Regions from separate parts of the Psychrobacillus sp. Z3-81 genome, predicted to be linked through region 2. Evidence: predicted binding sites of a transcription regulator. Region 2 holds the regulator's gene; the other holds the start of a gene.
What was found. Region 2 encodes NrdR, which represses ribonucleotide reductase genes. Its sites were predicted from a motif close to AACACNATATATNGTGTT; they were not measured.

Region 1: the regulator NrdR is predicted to act here: its motif matches at 1,602-1,619, upstream of AC1ECF_RS01940 (vitamin B12-dependent ribonucleotide reductase).

The regions. Positions count from the first base shown of each region.
Region 1 covers NZ_JBWQPU010000001.1:363,803-367,224, reverse strand. Annotated here, with positions in the region: gene AC1ECF_RS01940 (vitamin B12-dependent ribonucleotide reductase) at 1-1,539, opposite strand, end outside; gene AC1ECF_RS01935 (lipoate--protein ligase family protein) at 1,698-2,534, opposite strand; gene AC1ECF_RS01930 (rhodanese-like domain-containing protein) at 2,642-3,025, shown strand; gene AC1ECF_RS01925 (ATP-binding protein) at 3,077-3,422, shown strand, end outside.
Region 2 covers NZ_JBWQPU010000001.1:53,420-56,841, reverse strand. Annotated here, with positions in the region: gene dnaI (primosomal protein DnaI) at 1-273, opposite strand, end outside; gene AC1ECF_RS00265 (replication initiation and membrane attachment family protein) at 284-1,633, opposite strand; gene nrdR (transcriptional regulator NrdR) at 1,658-2,122, opposite strand; gene speD (adenosylmethionine decarboxylase) at 2,243-2,626, opposite strand; gene AC1ECF_RS00250 (glyceraldehyde-3-phosphate dehydrogenase) at 2,873-3,422, opposite strand, start outside.

The sequences.
Region 1 (3,422 bases), 310 kb from region 2:
AGCCTCATAGTCGACTGTTTTATCCTCTTTATTTGCAAATTGCGCAAGGTTAACTGCTGCTAAATTACACACGGAGTAAGGTGCCAATGGCTGCTCCCCACATGGGTTTGTAGCAACAACTTTTTGGCCGTATGCGACAGCGTTTGTTTTATCGTTGGCATTATCAATAAAAAATACACCTGGCTCTGCAGAGTACGTAGCACAGATATTAATTAGGTTCCATAGCTCTTTCGCCTTTACAGTACGGTATGTTCTTACTTTGTAGCCCATGCGCTCCCATTCACGCACATCTCCAACTAGATGCCAGTTTTGGTTATAAAACTCCATCTCTTCTTCCGTATAGGTCTCTATAGCAGGGAAACGAAGGGCAAAGTCTCCGTCCTCCTCAACAGCATTCATAAACTCGTCTGTTAACGTAACGGAGATATTGGCACCTGTTAAAAATTCAGGATTATGCACTGTATATGTGCCGCCATCTCTAAGCTTTGTTTCAGCGTCCTTTATAATGTCTTCACTGAAGCCTCCAAGGCCAGGTATGGATTTATAGTTTAATAAACCTTGATACATCGCTTCTTCTTGAGGAGTTAAAGGCTTAAATTTAAGCTTGTCCTTTGCAAGCTGTTTAATCGTTTCATCATTTGTATTCTCAATTAAAAATCTTAGAATACGAGGGTTTTGCATTTTAGAAATAATAAATTCTGCAATATCTGGATGCCAATCCGCTAGCATGATCATCTGCGCACCACGTCTTGAACCACCTTGCTCCACTAAATGTGTGAGTTTAGCTATATCATCTAACCAAGAGACAGAACCAGAGGATTTACCGTTTACCCCACGAGCCAATGTGTTGCGCGGGCGAAGTGTGGATCCATTTGAACCAACACCACCACCACGGCTCATAATTTCCATTACTTGTTTTCGATGATCACTGATCCCCTCTCTAGAATCAGCAACAAATGGCATTACATAACAGTTAAAGTAGGTTACATCCGTACCAGTACCTGCTCCATATAGAACTCGTCCAGCTGGAATGAATTTAAGAGAAACTAGCTGTTGATAGAACTTTTCAAACCATTCGGCTCTTTTTTCTTCCGTTTTCTCTACAGAAGCAAGTCCAGTAGCATTACGCTTTGCGATTTGCTCATAGAAAACTTCCAGTGGCTTTTCAATCACACTTAACGGTCTAGTAATGATGCCTGTTTTTAGCTTGGAGCTGTCGTCAATTGCACTTCGATAGTCCTCTTCGATTAAAACTTCTGCTGTTTTAGCCTCTTTGTCAATTGACACAATATACCCTAGACCTCTTGCTGGAAATTTAGGATCTTCTTTTACCGTTAAAACGACAAAATCTCCCACTTTTAGCGTTTTCTTTTCAGTGTCTTTAAAAGAGTAGCGATCAATCATAACAAGTCGAGAGACACCCTTATGTGTCAATTTCATATCTTCCGTTATTGGATGAACTTGAGGAAATAAATCGATGTCCTTGTTAAGTTGAGGAATATTTAAATCCAAAGCTGTTACATTTGTAGTGGTTACCATTTATGCTTCCTCCATTCTACATCTCTCTTATATACAAGATGTAGTAGTTTTATTTATCATACGGCACTATATATAGAGGTGTAAAGCAATTAATACAAAGAATGTAAATTTAAGTATTATTTCCTATTTTTGCTTTTCTCTATATGTCTTAGTGACTTTTATTTTCTAAAATTCCATTCTTTTCTCCCATATCGCTCGTTAACAAGCTCATTTACATAACTTTCTTGTTCAGAGGTCAATCGAAATTCTATTAAGTCAATGTGTAAAGCATCTTCGAATCCATTTTTAAAAGCTTGCTTACACATGTCGATTGAAATCTGATTTTGTAATAATTTGTTAATCGCAACAGCTTTCTGAGATACACTAGCTTCAACCCTTTCTTTTTCTTCCTTCGAGGAGAAACGAAAAGTATTAACCAGCTTTTCAATATCTAGGTCCAAAAGAATAGAACCGTGTTGTAAAATAACACCTTTTTGTCTTGTTTGTGCACTGCCAGCTACTTTCCTTCCTGCTACAACAAGCTCATACCAGCTTGGTGTGTCAAAACAGACGGCTGTTTTCGGCTTCTTTAAAGACTCTAGTTCTTCCACTGTGCTAGGAATGGAAAAATAAGCATCTAAACCAAGATGCTGGAATCCCCTTAATAACCCCTCACTTATTTTACGGTAAGCTTCTGTTACGGTAGTCGGCATATCAGGGTATTTTTCCGAAACAACGACACTATATGTTAATTCATGTTCGTGGAGCACTGCCCTACCCCCAGTCGGTCGTCTAATAAAGCCCAAACCCTGAGCTTTAACAGCCTCCATGTTCACTTCTTTTTGCACAGACTGAAAATAACCTATCGATAGAGTAGCAGGATTCCATTCATAAAACCTAATTACCGGAGGGATGAGTCCCTCGCTATGCCAGTCTAGGAGTGCTTCATCCATTGCCATATTATAAGCTGGATCACAAGGACCAGAATCCAAATAGTACCATTTAGCCTTTTCCAACAGACGTCCTCCTTTATAAAGCATAACGATATTCATTTTATCAAATAGATTGAATTGTATCTAGCAAATCTTTTATAATAGATTTAAGCATAGAAAGGGGAAAGACCGTGTTAGAAATTCTATATACTATCATTGCAGTATTAGTAATACTGGTAGCGTATGCGGCTATTTCTGCATTCCGCATAAAAAAAGCAGTAACAAATCTCAACCAAGAAGAATTTATCAAGGGTTATCGAAAAGCCCAGCTAATTGATGTAAGGGAGCCTAAAGAATTTGATGCTGGACATATTTTAGGCGCACGTAATATCCCTTCCACGCAGCTTAGACAGCGCTTCAAAGAAATCCGACCTGACAAACCAGTTTATCTTTATGATCAAAATGGTGCAAGAAGCTCTCGAGCAGCATTATTCCTTAAGAAAAAAGGATATACAGACCTTTATCAGCTTCAAGGTGGATTCAAAACTTGGACAGGGAAAATAAAATCAAAATAATCTCATAAGGTTTCTTCTTTCAAGGAGAAACCTTTTTTATTGGAGGAAAAAATGAAAAAAAAGATTCTATTCCCAAACAAGGAAATATACAGAGAGACTCATCCTGCATATGAAAATTATGCGATATTTAATCGGAGAGTCATTGAATTGTTACAAGTACATAAAGAAGGAAACTGGGTACCTATAGATTTAGACATCACGCAATATGATACCAGTCTACTAGAAATGATGGAGAACAACTTGATCAATTACGATGTATTAGCAACTATATACGAATCAAAGCCCTCCTATAAAATCTCTAGTAATTCTGAGTTTACTATGGATAGTCAACTAGAAAACTTGTTATCCTTTGACAATAAATTAGTTTTTTTCCCTGATTATGAGGTAGCAATCACAC
Region 2 (3,422 bases):
GTTACGGTCAATATAAAGCTTTGGCTCATAGCCCTTCATGAGGTTAACACATTCACCCAAGGAAGGACAGTCCTCGCATTGGTGTGACTGAGATTTAAATTCATAAAGCTTGTTTAAACTCTTTCTTACCATTTCTTTCGTAATCACTTCTGCATTCTGTTCCATAAATTTTTGAACTTCCGCATCCTCTAATACCTCTTGCTGTAGTTCACTTAATTTTGAAGATATTTCCGGGGAAATGACTCTCTTTAATGTTTCGTTTACTCGTTCCATTTCTTTTCACCTACCTCTTTATTCCGAGTTCTTCCATCAGTTTTTGGCGCTCTGCATCAATGTCTTGAATACCGTTCGTTACATTTCCTGATTGTTTCAACTTACCATCTTTTTTATAGAACCAGTCTGGCACCTTTTCTTCTCTGGTAGGCTTTTTCGTATAAGTTTTTGCGCTGGAGCCCTCTGTCTTCCATTTTAGGTATTGCTCATGCTCTTTTCTTGCAAGCTCCATTGCTTCCTTGGCTGTTTTGACACCCTTACGATTCCAATGGGAAGCTATTTTTTCTGCATAGTTTTTTGTTAGCTTCATATCAGTTCGCAACAAAACATATTGCAGCAATACGTTAACCACACCAATTGGCATTTTGAAATACGTCACAAAATGATTAGCCAGTTGAACATCCGCTAAAATCGGCTCTTTCCCGTTCGCAATATCTCTTAGTACGTCAACCGGAGGAGTATTTTCTAAATAATAGAGAAGCTCTTCCTCTTTAGACATGGACCTAATTGGTGCAGGAGTAGATACTTTTGGCTCTATCTTTTCTATGACAGGAGCTGTTTTAGAGACTGTCAGCTTGTAATATTCTGCACAGGCTTTCGTCAATCTGGCTTCCGTCAAGCGAAGCTCCTCGTCCAATGCTAGAATAACTACCTTCTGCATTTCAATTGGACTTAAATTATAGAGGTAAGCAAGCTTGGCGATTAATTCCTTTGCTTCAAAGGTTAAAGCAGATTTAGGGACAAGCTGCTCTGATAATCCCTCCTGTAATAGACCAAAATCAAAGCTGTCATAAAAAAATGGGATTTTCCCACGCTCTCCCCTAGATTCATATTCTTCTTCAACAGACAATGATGCTTTTCCTCTAGTTGATGGTTTGAACACATCTAAAAAAGTACGAGATACTTCTTTATACCCTTCGTTCCAGTCAGCATTTTGTATGTACCTGCTACGCAGCTGCTTGTATGCATGCTCTCCAATTTTATTAAATAAGAACATCGAGAGCAATGGATCCTTCAAAAAAGATTCGGGGTCAAGCGGCGCCTCTAATTCATAGTAAAACATTCTACCGCTATCCTCAGACTTTTGCCAGGTTTTTAGCAGACCAATTGCCTCTAACGATATTCTTGCTTGAAAAACCTTACCTAGGGACACACCCAGCACATTCATTAAATGATAATGGGGCCACTCATGCTCATCTTTTAATTCTCCATCTGCCCATAAGGTTAAATAAAGACTTATTCCCTCAGCACCAACGATCGGCTGATAAAACAAAGTCAATAGTTGACGATCATAGTCCGAAAAAGAATATGGCAAGCGAATTTTATATGAATCAGTAGCATTCAGCTCTTTATATAACATACTTCATTCACCATCTCTTTCCTTTTATAACGAAGGGTTTTTCTTTAATATCTCTTTTAGTTCCTCAATAAATACATTGATGTCTTTGAATTGTCGATAAACGGAAGCAAAGCGAACGTAAGCTACCTCATCTATTTCCGCAAGCTTGTCCATCACTTTTTCTCCGACCTCTTCCGATTTAATTTCAGAATTCCCCGTTCTTCTTAGCTCTTTCTCAATAAAATAAACAACATCTTCAAGCTGACTTAAAGCCACCGGTCTTTTCTCACAAGCTCGAATAAGACCTCGCAATACCTTTTCGCGACTAAATTCCTCTCGAGACCCATCCTTTTTCACTACAATTAAAGGCGTTTCCTCTACCTTTTCAAAAGTGGTAAATCGAAAACCACAGTCTTCGCATTCCCTTCTTCTTCTTATAGCCTTGTTGTCATCCACTGGGCGTGAATCAACTACCTTCGTACCGTTAAATTGGCATGCTGGGCACCTCATATATACCTCTCCTAAATCATACATTAAATTTTTGTATATCTATTATAACAATTTTTTTCAATAAAATCGAAAAAGCAGAGGAATCTCTTCCTCTGCTCACTCATTATAGTCATGTTTTTCTTACGCTTGAACTGACACACGTGCTTTTGGTGCATTAACTGGCCCCATACCACGAGGCATTTCGAGCGTTTCGCGCGTTCCAGCATTAAGAGCGTCTGCAATATAGTTAGCAGCGATTGTCGGATCTAAATCTCCACATGTGTAGACATCGATGCTAGCGTATCCGTGCTCTGGAAAGCTGTGAATCGTTAAATGCGATTCAGAAATAATAACGACTCCACTCACACCTTGAGGTGCAAATTTGTGGAATGCAACTTCTCTAACCTCTGCACCAGATTTGAGTGCAGCATCAACAAAAGTTTGCTCGATAAATTGCATATCGTTAAGCTTGTCAAAATCGCACTCCCATAGTTCTGCAATAATGTGACGTCCCATTGTCTCCAATGTCCGTTTCCCCCTTTGATTAGTTTAATTTTTATCAAAGTTGACTACCACGGGGGAAAGTTAGTCCAAAGAGGTCCTAACCCTTTAAGTAGTCCATGTACTAGAAGTACACGATTCCAATTATAGAATATATATATTCGTTTGGCAATAAAAAAAATCCTCTTTCTAGAAATTTAGAAAGAGGATGGAAAAAATTTTAAAATATAGGTTGTTGACCATTTAATAAATGGCCAGACGACACTTCAATCAGCTATTTCTTACAAAGTTATCCTCAACTTGTAGCGCATTAGCCACTTTTTTTGTTAAGTCTACTACTCTAGCAGAATAGCCCCACTCGTTATCATACCAAGCTAAAACCTTCACCTTTGTATCTCCCATTACCATAGTAGTTAAGCCATCAATAGTACTAGATTGAGTAGTAGTGTTATAGTCAATAGAAACAAGTGGCTCCATTGAAATTCCAAGGATTCCTTTCATCGGACCTTCCGCAGCCTTCACAAATGCTTCATTGACTTGTTCTGCTGTAACTGGTTGTTTGACATCCACTACTAAATCTACTAAAGATACGTTTGGAGTTGGAACTCGAAGCGCCATACCATGGATTTTCCCTTTTAGTTCCGGAAGAACTAGTGAAAGCGCTTTAGCTGCTCCCGTAGAAGTAGGAATAATTGATTGCCCACAAGAACGAGCACGTCTTAAGTCCTTATGTGGGTTATCCAAGTTATTTTGATCGTTTGTATAGGCATGAACAGTTGTCATTAACCCATTTTCAATTCCGAATGAATCATTTAACACT